One region of the Nocardia sp. CA-290969 genome, then DNA from elsewhere that is predicted to be linked to it. Evidence: riboswitches for the same ligand, from Rfam matches in the RefSeq annotation. Region 1 holds a riboswitch; each other region holds the start of a gene.
The links. Region 1 has a riboswitch for cobalamin ahead of metE (5-methyltetrahydropteroyltriglutamate--homocysteine S-methyltransferase). Riboswitches for the same ligand answer to the same signal wherever they lie in the genome.

Region 2: it holds a riboswitch for cobalamin, as region 1 does, so the genes downstream of both, ACQEVO_RS28565 (CbtB domain-containing protein) here and metE (5-methyltetrahydropteroyltriglutamate--homocysteine S-methyltransferase) in region 1, are expected to answer to the same signal.
Region 3: it holds a riboswitch for cobalamin, as region 1 does, so the genes downstream of both, ACQEVO_RS07930 (ABC transporter substrate-binding protein) here and metE (5-methyltetrahydropteroyltriglutamate--homocysteine S-methyltransferase) in region 1, are expected to answer to the same signal.
Region 4: it holds a riboswitch for cobalamin, as region 1 does, so the genes downstream of both, ACQEVO_RS20910 (FecCD family ABC transporter permease) here and metE (5-methyltetrahydropteroyltriglutamate--homocysteine S-methyltransferase) in region 1, are expected to answer to the same signal.

What each region holds. Positions count from the first base shown of each region.
Region 1 covers NZ_JBNJNJ010000001.1:3,507,506-3,511,662, forward strand. The annotation lists gene metE (5-methyltetrahydropteroyltriglutamate--homocysteine S-methyltransferase) at 1-1,558, opposite strand, end outside; cobalamin riboswitch at 1,694-1,914, opposite strand; gene ACQEVO_RS15845 (hypothetical protein) at 2,658-3,950, shown strand.
Region 2 covers NZ_JBNJNJ010000001.1:6,271,903-6,276,059, forward strand. The annotation lists gene ACQEVO_RS28550 (hypothetical protein) at 1-203, opposite strand, end outside; gene ACQEVO_RS28555 (alpha/beta fold hydrolase) at 284-1,048, opposite strand; gene mhuD (mycobilin-forming heme oxygenase MhuD) at 1,091-1,402, shown strand; cobalamin riboswitch at 1,476-1,621, shown strand; gene ACQEVO_RS28565 (CbtB domain-containing protein) at 1,658-1,852, shown strand; gene ACQEVO_RS28570 (CbtA family protein) at 1,843-2,631, shown strand; gene ACQEVO_RS28575 (OsmC family peroxiredoxin) at 2,685-3,128, opposite strand; gene ACQEVO_RS28580 (SRPBCC family protein) at 3,185-3,640, opposite strand; gene ACQEVO_RS28585 (sensor histidine kinase) at 3,826-4,157, shown strand, end outside.
Region 3 covers NZ_JBNJNJ010000001.1:1,682,851-1,687,007, forward strand. The annotation lists gene ACQEVO_RS07925 (glycosyltransferase family 9 protein) at 1-971, opposite strand, end outside; cobalamin riboswitch at 1,225-1,364, shown strand; gene ACQEVO_RS07930 (ABC transporter substrate-binding protein) at 1,471-3,000, shown strand; gene ACQEVO_RS07935 (class I SAM-dependent methyltransferase) at 2,997-3,758, shown strand; gene ACQEVO_RS07940 (ABC transporter permease) at 3,766-4,157, shown strand, end outside.
Region 4 covers NZ_JBNJNJ010000001.1:4,593,978-4,598,134, reverse strand. The annotation lists gene ACQEVO_RS20925 (nuclear transport factor 2 family protein) at 1-111, shown strand, start outside; gene ACQEVO_RS20920 (ABC transporter substrate-binding protein) at 157-1,161, opposite strand; gene ACQEVO_RS20915 (ABC transporter ATP-binding protein) at 1,158-1,931, opposite strand; gene ACQEVO_RS20910 (FecCD family ABC transporter permease) at 1,931-2,986, opposite strand; cobalamin riboswitch at 3,088-3,300, opposite strand; tRNA gene ACQEVO_RS20905 (tRNA-Met) at 3,479-3,555, shown strand; gene ACQEVO_RS20900 (SgcJ/EcaC family oxidoreductase) at 3,621-4,157, opposite strand.

The DNA.
Region 1 (4,157 bases):
CACACCGAGTGCCGTAGGACTGTACCCAGCCGTTGATCGTCGCAGCGAAGCCGTCGAGCTGCTCGGCGAAGTACTGCACCATATCGTTGCGCTCCGGCTCACCGTGCACCAGCACGTCGAGACCGATCTCCTCCTGCAGCGCGATGACCTCGGCGATCTCGGCACGCATCCGCGTATCGTATTCGGCCTGGTCGATCTCGCCTCGGCGCAGCTGGGCGCGGGCCACGCGGATGCGGCTCGTCTGCGGGTAGGAGCCGATGGTGGTGGTCGGCAGCAGCGGCAGGTTCAGCCGCTGCTGCTGCAGCACGCGACGTTCGTCGGCCGGGGTACGGCGCACAGCGTCAGCGTCCAGTCCGGCCAGGCGCGCACGCACCGACTCGACCCGCAGCCGCGGATCGGCCAAGCGAGCGGCCACGGCCGTGCGAGCGATCTCGAGAGCCTCCGCGACCGCCTCCTCGCCCGCGGCGAGTGCGGTGGCCAGCACCCGGATTTCGGCGATCTTCTCCTCGCCGAACGCCAGCCAGTTTCGTAGCCGTTCGTCCAGCTCGGTCTCGGGCGCGAGGCTGTAGGGCACGTGCAGCAGCGAGCACGAGCTCGACACGGCCACCGGCACCCCGGCGTCGCGCAGCCCGGTCAGCTGTGACAGCGCGTGATCGGGGTCGACCCGCCAGATGTTGTGACCGTCGACGACACCCGCCACGATCAGCTTGTCCGTGATCGACTGCGCCACCGCCACGTCCGAATCGCCACCGGCCACGAGGTCAACGGCGATACCCTCGATGCCGGTCTCCGCAAGCACCGGCAGCGCCACCCCCAACCGGCCGAAGTAAGCGGCCACCAGAATGGCCGGGCGCGCCGGCACCTGCGACAGCTGCCGGTAGGTGGAACGCACGGCCGCCAGCTCGGCCTCGGTCAGATCGGTCACCAGCGACGGCTCATCGATCTGCACCCATTGCGCACCGGCCTCGGCGAGCAGGCCGAGCAGCTGCTCGTAGAGGGGAAGCAGGTCGGGCAGCCGCTCTAGCAGGTCGCTGCCGTCCACCGACTTGGCCAGCTTCAGGAAGGTGATCGGGCCGATAACGACCGGGCGGGCCGGCACGCCCTGCGCCAGCGCTTCGCGCAGCTCGGCCAGCGGCTTCTCCGGATGCAGGGAGAACACGGTGTCCGCGGCGAGTTCGGGCACCAGGTAGTGGTAGTTGGTATCGAACCACTTGGTCATCTCCAGCGGCGTCACCTCGGCGTTGCCACGAGCGGCCGCGAAGTAGCGATCCAGTTCGTCGGCGATCCCCGACACCCGCTCGGGCAGCGCCCCGAGCAGCACGGCGGTGTCGAGCATCTGGTCGTAGTAGGAGAACGTGCCCACCGGCACCGAATCCAGCCCGGCGTCACGCGCCGCGGTCAGTTGCGTGGTGCGCAGGCCCGCCGCGACAGCGTGCAAGCCCTTGGCATCGAGGCGCCCGGCCCAGTAGGACTCGGTAGCGCGTTTGAGCTCCCGGTTGGGGCCGATACGCGGTAGCCCCAGCACGGTTGCGGAAAAAATAGTGTGCGGGTTCGACATCAATGAACTCCATGGTCGGCAGCAACGACCGCCACCCATACAGAGCGCACGCTGATGGAGCCCATGAAGCATCGTTCCCGTGCCCGAGTCCACTCAGCGTACGCCCGATCCACGAGGCGACGACCACCGGATACGGCGTATCCGGTACAACGGGCAGGTCTTCGGACTCATGGGCATCGACCTCGAACAGGTCGGCCCCGGCGCTCGAGGCCCGGAGCTGGTCCTACCGACCGTCGCTTCCCAGGCAGGCGCCCAGTGCGGATGACGGCTGCCGTTCCCACTCACCGCTGCGGGACAGTCCCGGATTCCCACCGGGTTCCCTCTCACTCGACGATGCGAACACCACCGAGCTTCGACACCATCGGACGGATCAGGGGCTCCTCGACTCCGCCTCCAGCGAACCAGCTGCACTCACAAATATAGCCGACCTCAGAAAGGATCCGGAATCGAGGTCTTTGCGAACGGGTGGGCCCTTCCTACACCCGCCGGTCAGTTCGGCTACGAGCCGTCGATCCGGGCACCGCGGGCCAGCGTGGCCTGAGTCATCTTCACATGCGCCGCGTCGACGAGACCCGTCGACCCCACTGCGCCGCGCCCGCCTCGGCTGTCGATCACCGGGTAGAACCGTCTTTTGGGCCGGAAGTGTCCTCCCCGAGGAACTTCGCAGCGTGGCGGATGACCGCCAACTCGGTTTCCAACTCTCGAATCCTGCGGCGAGCAGCACGCAACTCCACCGACTCCGCTGATGGTTACCTGGACGCAGACCGTGGTCGACGTCGAGTTGCCGTGCCCGCTGTGGTTTGGGTCGTTCCACGGATGCCGGGGTCGGGGTTTCGCCCCGTCACGAGACGAGGCGGGTCTGTCAGTGGTGACGGGTGCAGCGAATCCCACTGTCAGGTCAGGCGGGGTGACCTCACCGTGGTGCATCTGGATCGGTACAGGACAGAGGTTACCGTCTGGCTCACGGGTGAGAAGGTTGTGTAGGGCAGCGTCGGCGTGCACTTCGGTCGTCCGCACCCGGCAGCGGCGACAATGTGAACCAACCAGGGGAGGGAAGTCCGTTTCGCGATGATCTCTGAATCGCATTAGCCTTGCGCCCATGACCGCCAACGCCTCCCTCTTCATGCTCGAGCTTGCCACGAAGAATCGCATTATCGTTCTTCTGTCTTGGCGAGACAGCGGAAAAAGCCGATCGATGTTTCTCAGACGTGACGGAAAGCTGTGCAGCTTCACCGACATTACTCATCTCGTGGCTTTCCTGAACAGCAGCGGCCACTACGACTTGATTCCACGCTCCGCAGGGGAGGTAATCGACGGTCTTTCTGCATCGGAACTCAGCGAGTTGGTCCCGGTCCATGAATCTTTGGAGAGCAAGTTTCAACGGTCTTTCCCGGATCGCTACCTGGATCTGGCAACAATACCGGATGCAGTAGCCAGGAAGCACGCGCCCAACCGGATCGCTACAGCTGTGCAATTCGTTCGTATGCTGCACAGGATCTTCGGCCTCGAATCTGCCCCGGCACTTCTGGATTCGGGCATCGTCCTCGAATTCGAGCAGGTTTCGACTGCCCCCATCGCAGCCTGGTCCGACGAGCGCTGGAAATCGCTTCGGGCTGTTATCGATGAGCACTGGGGTGCGATCCTTGCCGAGATAGAATCCATTATTATCGACCCCCCGGTGAGTCATGACGAGCGAGTTCGCGCCTCGCGCGAACTGTGGTCGGCGCGCGTATCGGAGAAATACGACCTGGATCAGGCGGATTTCTCCTTCTTCTTCGGGGATGATTGGAATGAGGTGTTCTTCGAGGCTGCGGGCGTTGTGCTGATGGAAATAGTGAGTGATGCGGGAACTTATGTTACGGTCTTGTTCTGCGCCCACGGAATCGGTGGCGGATTCCATCTTCCGGGACGGGAGGGATCTATTTTCGCTTTTTCCGGCGAATCCGCCCTTGCTCGCTGGATGGCCGACAACTCCGAGCATGGACTAATTGGGGTGGAATACGATCATCACGACAGGAACTTCTACGATGGAAACAGCGACCTGACTATCGAAAAGTTCGAGCATGAGATGCTCGCATACCTTTTCGAGGACGAGGAAATCGATAAGTTCGTGCCCATTCCGACGATCGCTGCCGAGATCACGGCCGCCGAGAGTCGCAGTGCCGTGCGGTGCATCCTTGACCTGGTGAAGGTACGGGAAAGGATCCTGGGCGGGGGTGTGTCGGAAAACGAGCTTTCGCAGACGCTTTGGTTTATCGGTTGCCTCGGTGCGGCGGCTGGACTGGAAGCCGTGACCACCGCAAGTCGGCAATGGGAGGAGGACGGGAATCTCTCGCCGGGGGCGTGGGAGAAGGCTCTCACCGCTCTGGAGGGTGCGTTCAATCGAATGTAGTCCCGAAAAGCGGCGATGATCGTTGGCGCCCCACCCTAGGTCGGCTCATTCGGTTGGCCTCGGCCCCTGTCCACCGGGGCGGATCCCACCGATCAGCCGACATTTCGGCAATGTCGGCGGTCGGCTGGCAGTAGAGACACGCTGGTCCTCGTACGAGTCGTCGCCGAGGCGATTACATGGTCGTGCGCTCCCGCATGAAACCGGCGG
Region 2 (4,157 bases), 2.8 Mb from region 1:
CTGGTCCGGCGCGGGTTCGCCGGCACCGGAGCGGGCTGGGGAGCCGGCTCCACCACCTCGGCGTCGACCACATCGGCCGGCGCCTCGGCGGGTTCGGGCTCGGCGTCGGCGGCCTTGCCCGGGCGGCCGATCAGGCCGTTCACCCGGTCCAGCACTTCCTCGGCCCGGCTGCTGGCGTCCTCGGGGCCCGGCGGCGGTGCCATCCATTCCCGGCCGTGGCGGCGCTGCTGCTCCGCCTAGACGAGCACACCTGGGGCAGGCTGTCGCAGGCGAATGCCGACGATCAGCGGTTCGGGGTTGCTTCGGCGGTGAGTACCCGGCCGAGGAACCGTTCGACTGCGGTGCGGTAGCGGGCGGGCTGGTCGTCGTGGACCAGATGGCCCGCCTCGGGGATCACGATATGTTCGGCGGCCGGATGCAGCTCGGCCATGCGGCGCATCTGCCCGGGTGGGGTGATGGTGTGTTCGCCCTCGATCAAAAGGCTGGGGACGCGCACCTGCTGCCATTGCGACCAGAACGCGCGCGTACCCCATTCCTCGGAGATATCGCGAAACGTGGCCACCTCCCCGTGCAGGCGATAGCCGTCACGGCTCCGCTCGAACGAATGCAGGAAGTAGCGACCGGCGACCGGACCGAAGAACTCCAGCATCGCGGCCTCGTCGGCGAAGGGCTGCGGCCAGGCTTCGATCATGGCCGCCCAGTGTGCGGCGGTGCGGCCGGTGAAGTCGGCCGCCATATCCTCGACCACCAGCGCCCGTACCCGCTTCGGGTACCCGGCGGCGAAAACCCACCCGTGCAGGCCACCCATCGAATGTCCGATGACGACCATCGGCTCGGGGATCGTCGCGGTGGCGGCGGCAAGATCGGCGACGAATGCGTCGGTGGTGAGTTCGGCCGGGGCCGGACGGCCGTGCCCGGCCGCGTCGAAGGTGTACACATGGCCGTAGCCGCGTAACCACGCGATCTGATCGGCCCAGGTCCGGGCGCTGCCCATCAGACCGTGCAGCAGCAGTATCGGGACCCCGGACCCGCCTTCGTCGTGCAACATCGGGTCGAGTGTATTCGGCACACGTTTCACTAAGCTCGTCCTATGGCTGTTGTGAAAATCAATGCGATCGAGATTCCCGAGGGCGCGGGTCCCGAATTGGAGAAGCGGTTCGCCCACCGCGCGCATGCCGTCGAGAACTCCCCCGGGTTCCTCGGCTTCCAGTTGCTGCGGCCGACTGCCGGGGAGAACCGGTACTTCGTCGTCACCCAGTGGGATTCCGAGGAGTCCTTCGCGGCGTGGCGGGACGGGCCGGCCAAGGAGGCGCATGCCGGGCAGCAGAACAAGCCGGTGGCCACGGGCGCCTCGCTGCTGGAGTTCGAGGTCGTGCTGGACGTGGCCGGCAAGAACGCCTGACGATCCTTTCGATGCGGGTCACGCCACCTTTACTGTGCGGTGGCGTGACCTGCGCTTTTTCCGGGGCATATTGACGACCACCGCGGGCGGTGTCACAGTTCCGGAGTACGCGGAGGTGATGCGGTAATCCGGTGGGAACCCGGAGCGGTCGCGCCACTGTATTGCGCACTGTCTCGGCAGTGGGCAGAGCCAGACACCGGCACCGAAGCGCAGAACTCGCGACCGGACGCGACCTTCCGGATGAGGAGGACCATCATGGCCATCGTGCACACCCCGAGCCGGGCCGGCGAAACGCTGGCGACCGTGCTCATCACAGTCGGTGTCGTTCTACTGGCGTTGCTCACGCTCTACCTGGTCGGTTTCGATCAGGGCGCGATATCCCGCAGCGGGATGTTCCTGCACGAGCTGATGCACGACGGACGGCATCTGCTGGGCGTGCCATGCCATTGAGCGGATCCTTCGGTGCGCTGCTGCTCCGTGGTCTGCTCGCCGGCCTGATCGCCGGTCTGCTGGCGGGTGTCGTCGGGAATTTCGTCGGTGAACCCAAGGTGGACGCGGCCATCGCCATCGAGGAGGCAGCGGCGACGCACGAGCACGGCGGCGGGCACAGTCACGGCGAAGACGCCGGGCACAGTCACGATCCGGACGAGGCCGTGGTGAGCCGGCCGTGGCAGAAGTTCGGTCAGTTCCTGGCGAACGCCTTGGCGGGGATGGCCTTCGGCGCCCTCGTCGCGACGGCGGCGCACTACGCCCGCCGCCACACCGCCCTACCGGGACCGCGACTGGTGCTGGGGCTCGGCCTCGGCGGATGGCTCGCGGTGGTGCTCGTCCCGTTCTTCAAATACCCGGCCAACCCCCCGGCCGTCGGTGACCCGGAAACGATCAACGAACGCACGCTGCTGTGGGTGGCCGCTGTCGTCCTCGGACTGATCGCCTTGGCGGCCGCCGGCTATGTCTGGAACCTGCTGCGGGCACAGCTCGAAACAGTCCGGCTCGTCGCGGCCGTCGCCGCCTTCGCCCTGATCGTCACGCTCGGATATGTTCTGCTGCCCGGGGTGAACGAGGTCGGCGCGGATTTCCCGGCCACCCTGTTGTGGGAATTCCGGACGGCATCGCTGGCGGTGTCGACCACGCTGTGGGTGAGCATCGGTCTCGCCTTCGGCGCACTCACCGAATGGAGCACCCGCCGCAGCACGCCGGTAACGGAAGCCGCTGCTGCAGCCGGGTGATCCGGGAGTCCGCGATCCCGGGCTCCCCGCAGACGAGGGAGCCCGGGAACCGGTCAGGACTCGAGTGCCGCGTCCAAGGTGATCTCGTCCACTCCGGCCAGTGCCTTGCTCACCGGGCAACCCGATTTGGCCGCGGCGGCCGCCGTGGTGAAACCGGCGTTGTCCAGGCCCGATACCCGGCCGCGGACGGTCAGTGCGATACGGCTGATGCGGAACCCGCCGGCCGGGTCGGGGCCGAGGGTGACAGCCGCCGAGACATCGAGGCTCTCCGGGGTGCCGCCGGCCTGGGCGATCTCGTTCGACAGCGCCATCGCATAGCAGGACGCGTGCGCGCCCGCGATCAGTTCCTCCGGGCTGGTGGTGCCGCCGGCCTCGTCGGCGGACCGTTTGGGGAAGGACACCTCGTACTTGCCGACCCCCGAGCTGACCAGTTCGACCTGGCCGGAGCCGTCCTGCAGACCACCGGTCCATGCGGTGCGCGCGGTACGTGTGGGCATCACAATCCTTTCGAAGACGATTCGTTCGGGTCCGGTGTCGAACCTACTCGCACCATTCAACCGGCCGCAGAGGTTCGCTCATCGAGGCGGGCCAGCGCCTTCGGCCAGGTCGCGCGGTACCGGTCACGAGCGGCCTCGTCGGCAAATCCGCTGTGCCGCAGCCGTAACCGGATACCGCGGGGTTGTTTCACGAGTTCCACCCGGACCACGGTTTCCGCGCCCGCGGTGCCCGCCGCTCCCGTCACCCAGGTCATTTCGACGAGCCGGCCGGGTTCGAGCCGCAGGAATCGCCCGTAGTGCGGGTGCATGCTCCCCTCGTGCCGGGTTTCGAAGTAGAACGGCTCGTTCACCTCCGGGCGCATCCGTACGGTTGCGGGCTCCGCGAACCAGATATCGAATCCCTGGGTCCACGCGAGGTACAGCAGTTCGGGCGAGGCTTTCATCACTCGCTCCACTGTCAGCTCGTACGGCCGCGCTGACAGGTCCGGTGAACGCACTTGCTGGTCGACCATCACTGGACCATACCCGCGCCGGGACGCGTGCCGCCGCCGATGCGGCGATCGTCGCGCCGACGACGAGGAGTTTCTTCACCGAGCGAAGTATTCGCCGCGGCAATACCTCTGCCGCAAAGCAAATCCGGGTGTGCAGCGCCGGGTTCGGCCCAAGTGCGAATAGGGTGGTGCAGGTGGAGTCCGCGATGACGAGCTGGCAGATGGTCGGGCTGCTGAGCTGGCTGGCATTGGCCGCCGCTCTGGTGGTGATGGCGCGGCAGCAGCGTGCGCTCGTACACGCTCGCCGGGAACGGGACGCCGCGGCGGATACCGCCGCGCAGCGGCTACGGGAGCTGGAGGTGAGTACCGAACGCCTGCTGATCGCCCGGGAACTGCACGACGTGGTGGCACACAATCTTTCGCTGATCAATGTGCAGTCGGGGATGGCACTACAGCAGGTCGAGAACAAATCGGCGAAGGCCGCGGGAACGGTCGCCGAGATCAAGACCACGAGCCGCAACGCCCTCGAGGATGTACA
Region 3 (4,157 bases), 1.8 Mb from region 1:
ACGCGGCGGTACGCGGCGCCGGCGACCCCGGCCTCGGCGCGCCGCTTCCCGAGCTGCCGGTCGAGGGCCGCGACCACCTCGGTGACGCCGATCTGCAGGAGACCGGGGTCGGGGGACGAGCCCTCACGGTCGCCCGTGCGGCCCGCCCACAACACCTCGTGCCGGGCGAGCAGGTGTCCGGGAGGTCCGCTCTCGGCGGGGGAGGTGGGGCCGAACAGTTGCACCGTGCGGGTACCGAACGCGGTCGCCAGATGGGCGACACCGGTATCGCCGCACAGCACCACCGAGGCCTCGGCCACGGTCGCGGCCAGTTCGATCAGATTCTGCTTCCCGGCCAGCACCCGGTGCCCCGCCAGGCCCGCGCGGGCCGCGATACCGTGGGCGCGTTCGCGGTCGCATTCGTCGCCGGTGAGCACCACCTCGTACCCCAGCACCAGCAGATGCCGGATCACGGCCGCGAACCGGTCGGCCGGCCAGCGCCGCGCGGCGGCGCCCGCACCGACGTGCACGACCACGCAGTCGCGGTGGCTGGTGGTCGCCACCGGGGGGACGAGGCCCAGGTTGCGGCGGTCGGCACCGATACCGTCGAATTCCAGCAGATGGCACCAGCGGTCGATCGGATGCCGCTGCTCGTGCCACTCCGGGCCGGGGATCTCCGGGAACGCCGGATTGCGGTAGGTGAGGATCCGCTCGGCACCGGTTTTGGTGAGTTCCACGATCGGTGTGGTCTCGGCCCCGTGCAGATTGATCGCGAGCTTCGGCGCCGGTCCGTCCCAGCGCAACCCCTGCGGATCGGCGATCGGCACCATCTCGTCCACCAACGCGATCAACTCGACGATCGGACGCAGCCGGTGCGGGGTGGCGAGGACGAGATGATCGCTGCGCCGGGCCCGTCGCAGGGCACGCAACGCCGGAACAGCGGTGAGCAGCTCACCGAGACCGCGTGCCTGAAGCACGAGAACTACCGACACCCGACTCTCCTAGCCACCTGTTGCCCGTTGTGCCGCCCCCTCCCCGCACCACCCCGAGGGCCGGCTCACGACGAGAGCATTCCTTAGCTGGACTACCCGTGGCACCGGTGGGCAAACGTCGGCCGATCGCGTCCTGGATCACATGCCGGGCGGTAGCCGCCGGACGGGCTCACTCGCGGTGGCGTTACGTCCCCGGTCCGGTTCCCGCGCGCCGCACGATCGGGCGGCAGTATGGTGCGCGCCACTTCGGGCGCCGATGTGGTTGCGCGGCCGCCGCTTCGGTAATGTCGGCAAGGTCCGCAGGGAAGACCGGTGCAAGTCCGGGGCTGTCCCGCAACTGTGAGGTTCGTCCGCGAGCCGAAGCCAGATACCTGCGGATGAAGGACTGAACGGTCATGATCACGTGGGTATTGATCGATGCGCCGAACCGGCCGCCGCCGCGCGGGCCGGTTTCGCATGTCTGTGTCGCGTGAACTGCCTGACGCGACGGGAGTCGGATATGCGTGGTGCACCGCCGGAGTTGAATCGCCGCTCGTTTCTCCTCGGCAGTGCCGTCGCCGCGGGTGCGCTGGCCGTCGGGTGCGGTAGCGGCGGATCGGCCGCGGGCTCGGATACTTTCACCGCCGCCTTCCAGGGTTCGGGTGCGGGGGAGGGGATAGACCCCGGCGCGAACACCCTGTTCATCGACGAGGCCCGGATGAAGGCGATCTACGACGGGTTGTTCGAGGTCGATTCGGCGATGGCGCCGATTCCGCGGCTGGCGGAATCCGGCGAACCGAATGCCGACGGCACCCGGTGGCGGATCGCGCTGCGCGACGCCGTATGGCACGACGGTAAGAAATTCACCAGCCGGGATGTGCTCTATACCCTGTCCAGGGTGCTGGGGCCGGCGCGCCGGCGGCCGTTCATCGCGGCTTCGTCACTGGACCGGGTGGACCTCTCCGGATGCCGGGCGGTCGACGATCGGACGGTCGAGATCGCCTTGAAGGAACCGTCCTTCGAGTTCCTGATCGCGCTGTCGGTCTACGGCACCAAGATCGTGCAGGACGGTGCCGCCGATTTCGGCCGCCCGGTGGGCACCGGGCCGTTCGTCTTCGAATCCTTCGATCCCGGCCGGCAGTTCACCGCCACCCGCAACGAGCACTACTGGGACGGTGCTCCCGCTATCGGTGAGCTACGGATACTCAGTGCGGAGGCCGACGCGCGGGTGAACGCGGTCCAGAGCGGGGAGATCGACTATGCCGACAACCTCACCCCGTCCGCGGCGCGCACCCTCCGGGACAGGCCGGGAATCAGGCTGGTCGCCACGCCGAACAGCGGTATCTACTTCTTCGCCATGAAAACCGACCGCCCACCGTTCGACAAGCCGGATGTCCGGCGCGCGGTGATGCGGATGGTCGATCGGGCCGAACTGCTGAAGGTCGCCCTCGAAGGGCAGGGCGAGATCGCCGATGATGTGTTCGGCAAGGGCTACCAGTACTACGCCGACCTCCCGCAGCACGACTACGACCCCGACGAGGCCGCCCGGCTGCTGCGCCGGGCGGGCGTACGCGATCTGTCCTTCGACTTGTTCACCGCGCCGGTGGCCTACGGATTCGTCGAAGCGGCCCGCCTTTTCGCCGATCAGGCCGCGGCGTGCGGGGTACGCGTGAACGTGGTGCTGGGTTCCAAGGACAGCTACTACACCGATGCGCTGGACACCGGCCAGCTGACGATGGGGCAGTCGGGACCGTTGCCGATACCCAACCACTTCGCTTCGCGGCTGCTGAGCGGGGCACCGCAGAACCGCACGAAATGGTCCGATCCCGAATTCGACGGTCTCTATGCCAAGGCCCAGGCCACCCGCAGCGCGCAGGGCCGCACCGCGATCTACCGCACGATGCACGAGATACTGCACGACCGGGGCGGGTTCATCTTCTTCGGTACCACGAACTGGAACAGTGCGGGCGGGGATCGGTTCGCCGGGCTTCCGGCGGCCGTGCCGAACTCCCACGATTGGGCGCGCTTCGACGGGGTGAGCATCCGATGACGGCGCTCGATCCGGCGCTGGCCCGCTATTGGCTCGAACGCTGGGACCGCCAGCAGGAACGCTATATGCCCGATCGCGAATCACGGTTCGAGGTGATCGGTGATGTGCTGATCGAATTGCTCGGCCGGCCCGACCCGCTGATCGTCGACCTGGGCGTGGGCCCGGGCACCCTGTCCGAACGGCTGCTGGCCCGGCCGCCCGGCGCCACGGTGGTCGGTGTCGATGCCGATCCGCTCCTGCTGGCCCTCGCCGGCGCCGCGCACGGTTCGCCACGTTTCCGCACGGTATTCGCCGATCTGCGTGAGCCCGGCTGGTTTGCGGCGCTGGGGCTGGAACGTGCCCCGGACGCCTTCGTCAGCACCACCGCCCTGCACTGGATGAACCGGGAACCGCTACGCGACCTCATCCGCGCCTGCGCCGGCGCCCTGGCGTCCGGCGGGGTGTTCGTCAACGGCGATCACCTCTACGAGGGACCGGACGGTCCGCGGCTGGACGCGGTGGGCCGGGCCCTGACCGCCCGGCGGGCCCGCCGGCTCGGCACCGCGGCGGCGGAGGACTGGCAGGCCTGGTGGGCGGCCGTGGAAAGCGCGCCCGAACTCGCCGGCCTGGTGCGCCTGCGCGACGGTGGGTTCGAGCACACGGTGTACGACCGGCCCAGTGCGCACGACTATCTCGCCTTCGCCCGCGAAGCCGGGTTCGCCGAGGCCGGGACGGTCTGGCAGTACGGCGACGACCGCGTCGTGGTCGCGATCCGGTGACCGGGCGGTGAGAGCCGGAGTCCGGCCGGACGCGCGGCTGATGCTGCGCCGGGCGTGGATCGGTGCCGGACAGCTCGCGATCCTGCTCGTCCTCGTCTTCGCGCTCTCGCTGGTGCTGCCCGGCGATGCCGCCGATGTGCAGAACAACACCATCCTGAGCGAGGACCAGCGCGAACACGCCCGGCATCTGCTCGGACTGGACGTCTCGCCGGTGACCAGGTTCGCCGACTGGCTCGGCGGCGCGGTGCGCGGGGACTTCGGCACCTCGTACGCCGGCGGCGCGAGCGTCGGCTCGGTGATCGCCGAACCCTTCCTCGTCACCGCGTTGCTCGCCGGGCTCACGCTGCTCGTCCTGATCCCGGTCGCGGTGGGTGCCGGTTTCGCGGCGGGACTGGCGCC
Region 4 (4,157 bases), 1.1 Mb from region 1:
TTCGATGTCACCCAGCGCGGCGGGATCCTCCCGCGCGACGACAGCTGGCAGTTCAAGGCCCTGATGTCGGCATCGAAGATCCCGGCGGTGCTGCAGCGGTTCGGGCTGTAGCGAACTGCGTGCGACGGCACCGGCTCCGGATCGGCCGTGGCGCCGCTAATAACCCGTGGAACGCAGGAATTCGGCAACGCTGAGAACCGCTTGCGGGTTGCGTGGTCCCTCGACCAATGCGGCATAGGGCAGGGCGAGGAAATTGTTCTCCCGGACGGCGGTGGTACCGGCCATCAGCGGATGCCGGCGCAACTGCTCGATCTTGGCCGCCACGGTGTTCGCCGGACCGGCGCCGTAGTCGACGATCACGATCGCCTGCGGGTCACGCTGGGCAGCGGCTTCCCAGGAAGCCGAGGTCCACGAATCGTTCAGATCGTCGAAGATATTGCTGCCGCCCGCCTCCCGGATGATCTGCGACGGTGCGGCTGTCCGCCCGGAGGTGAACGGTTCCGGGGTGGCACTGTCGAACAGGAACACCCGCGCCGGTTCCCGCGGTGCCCCCTCGTCCGCGGCGGCGACCTGTTCACGATAGGCGGCGACGAGGTCGTCGGCCTTCGCGCGCACGCCGAAGATCTCGCCGAGGTTCGTCAGGTCGGTGTACAGCGCGTCGAGCGGTTCCATCACGCCGCGGCGTGTGGTGCCGGCTTGCCGGCAGGATTCGGTGAGCAGGTACGGGTCCGCGCCGATCGAACGCACCCAGTCGGGAGTGAGGCCGGTGGTCTCCCGGAAGCCGTAATTCCAGCCGGCGAACACGAAGTCGGGGGCCGCGGCCTGGACGACCTCCTTGGTGAAGGCGTCACCGAGTTCGGTGGTGCGGCCGAAATCGGCCCGCCACGGTGAGCTGTCGATATCGCGCTCTTTTCCCGGATAGGTGGTGTAGCCGACAAGGCGATCGGCCAGCCCGAGGGCGAACATCATCTCGGTGATACCGGTGTCGTTGGTGACCACCCGTTCGGGCACCCCGTCGACCGTGAGCGAGGCACCGCAGTTGGTGACCGTCACCTGCCGACCGGTGGACGCGTGCGCCGAATCCTGCACCTCGGCGCCGCATGCAGTCGAGAGAACCGCCGCGGACACCGCCAGCGCGACCATCGGCCGAAGGGTTTTCATGCGTAGTCCTTGTCGTCGAAGATGATCTGCGGGACACCCAGCCGGGGATGAGCGACGATATGACCGCCGATCGAGAACCAGCGTCCGATCACCTCGGTGGTGATCACCTCGTGCGGACCGCCCGAACACACCAGCCGGCCGCCGTGCAGGACGAAGAGCCGATCACAGTGCTGCGCGGCCAGATTGAGATCGTGCAGCGCCGCGACCACGGTGATACCGAGACCGCGGGCAGCGGCCAGCACGCTGTACTGGTGGTGCACGTCGAGATGATTGGTCGGTTCGTCCAGCACCAGCACCCGCGGCTGTTGCGCCAAGGCCCGCGCGATCAGGACCCGCTGACGTTCCCCGCCGGAGAGCGACAGGAAACCGCGGTCCGCGAGATGCGCGATATCCGCCGTTTTCATTGCTGCGGCGCAGATCTCCTCGTCGCGCCGCCGGCTGCCGCGCAGCACAGTGGCGTGCGGGAGCCGTCCGGTCGCCACTACCTCGGCGGCGGTGAAGTCGAACGGTGTCGAGGAATCCTGGGTCAGCGCCGCGACCTGGCGGGCGTTCTCCCGCATACCGATCGCCGCGATATCGGTGCCGCCGACCAGCACCTGCCCGGAAACGGGCGCCAGAGCGCGGTACAGACAGCGCAGCAGGGTCGACTTACCGCTGCCGTTCGGACCGACGATGCCGATGAACTGCCCGGGTTCGGCGGCCAGGGTCACCGCCCGCACGATTGGAGCGCCGTCGATCTCGACCGTGACGCCGGTGTAGTCGACCCGCATCAGCCGCGCTCCACCAGCGCACCGCGCCGCCGCATCAGCAGGACGAACACCGGTACCCCCACCGCGGCGGTGACCGCTCCCAATGGCAACTCCTGCGGTGGGATCAGCGTGCGGGCCAGGAGATCCGCGGTCACCAGGAAAACCGCGCCCAGCCCCGGGGTCAGCACGGCCAGCCGCCGGTGGTCGGCACCCACCAGGAGCCTGGCGACATGGGGCACGATCAGGCCGACGAACCCGATGGCCCCGCACACCGCGACGAAACAGCCCGTCATCGCGGCGGAGAGCACGAACAGCAGCAGCCGGAACCGGGCGGCGTTCATTCCGAGGGCGGCGCTCACCTCGTCACCCATCGACAAGGCGTTGAGCCGGCGGGCGCAGAGCATGATCACCGCCGACCCCAGCGCGGCGACCGCGGCGATCAGAGGCACCATCTGCCAGGTCGCGCCCGCCAGGCTGCCCAGCAGCCAGAACATGACCGACCGGGCGGTATCGCCACCGCGCGGGGCGAGGAACACCAGCACAGTTGTCGCGGCGGAGAACCCGTAGCCGATGGCGGTGCCGGTGAGCACCAGCCGTAGCGGCACCAGCCCGGCCGCCGACCGCGCCATCAGATACACCAGTGCGGTGGCGGCGAGCGCTCCGGTGAAAGCCGCCGTCGACAGGGCGTAGGTCCCGAGCGCACCGAACGCGCCGAACAGGACGACGGCGGTGGCGCCCACCGACGCCCCCGACGAAATCCCCAGTACATACGGATCGGCCAGGGCATTACGGACCATGGCCTGCACGATCAGCCCGACCCCGCCGAGCCCAGCACCTACCAGGGCCGCCAGCAGCACCCGCGGCAGCCGGGAATCCACGACGATCCGATAGTTCGCCACATCGCCGGCGAACACCGTCCCGCCGGTGAGTTCGGCCCACAGAAAACCCACGGTGTCGCGCCACGGAACATGTGCCGCCCCGAGACCCAGCGCGAGCACCGAAACCACCACCAGCGCCGCGGTCAGCCCCGCCACCAGCACCGGCACGGGCAGGCGGCGTCGCTCGAGCCCGCTCATCGGGCCGGATCTACTCGCACCACCCCTGATCCGACGCGCGCAGACAGACGTATACCCATATCTCGTCAACCATTCCCTCGAAGTCGACCGGCGACCAGGCCTGTGGCCGGGCCGCGCCGGCAGGTCTTCGGGCTCATGGACGCGAGACGGATTCCCGTATCACCTACTGGCGGTCGCTTCCCAGGCGCGGGCCCAGTGCTGATGACCGCGGTCGTTTCCACATACCGCTGCGGGGCAGCTCCGGATTCCCACCGGATTCCCTCTTGCGAACCGCCCGTCGCCGACGGGCGGTAACCAGCGCGCGGTCACGGTAGCACCCCGGATTCCGGGACCGGACATTCCGGGCGCGAATGTGCATCACCTCACTCGGTGGTGGGCATCGTGCACGGTGCGTAGGCGCGCCTGGGCATCCGGTTTCCGGGGTATCGCGGACCGGAGTTCGAGGCGCGTTTTGGTACGGCGAAGGTTCGTGCGCTACGGTTACCAACGCAACGCGGGGTGGAGCAGCTCGGTAGCTCGCTGGGCTCATAACCCAGAGGTCGCAGGTTCAAATCCTGTCCCCGCTACCACCGGCCGAGGCCGGAACGGTTTTCACCGTTCCGGCCTCGGCTTTTTTCGGCACCAGGACTTCGGATCAGGCGGCGGGATCCGAGTTCGTGCGCGTCAGGAACGATTTCGATTCGTCGATCGGCGTGTTCTGCGCGGCGGACAGCCACCAGTTTCCCTCCCGCTCCACCAGCACATACAGCGCGACTTCGGAGAACGCGCCGGGTTCGAGGGCCTGCCTGCGGATCTGGGTGACGACCACCCCCGGAGCAGGACCGATCGCGGCGACGACCTCGAAACGGGAGGCCGGCGCGACGGGCTTCGCCAGGCGCATCATTTGCCGGTGAATCGCATTGATCTGGTCGTAACCGATGACCAGGGCGCCGAAGGGCGTGCCCCACAACACGTCCGCGGCGAACGAGTTGTCGTAGAGGTCGGCGTCACCGGTCTCGCCGGCCTTCTGCAATTCGGCTGCGAGGGCGACGGCCACGGCGTGTGCGGTCGAAGTGGCGGTCGGGTCGTTCAAGTTCGGCCGGATGGTCATGTCTTTCTCCCTTTTTCGGTACTGACCACAGCCTGCAAGCTCAACCAATGTTGAGGTCAAGTCCATGGTGGCGAGTGGCAT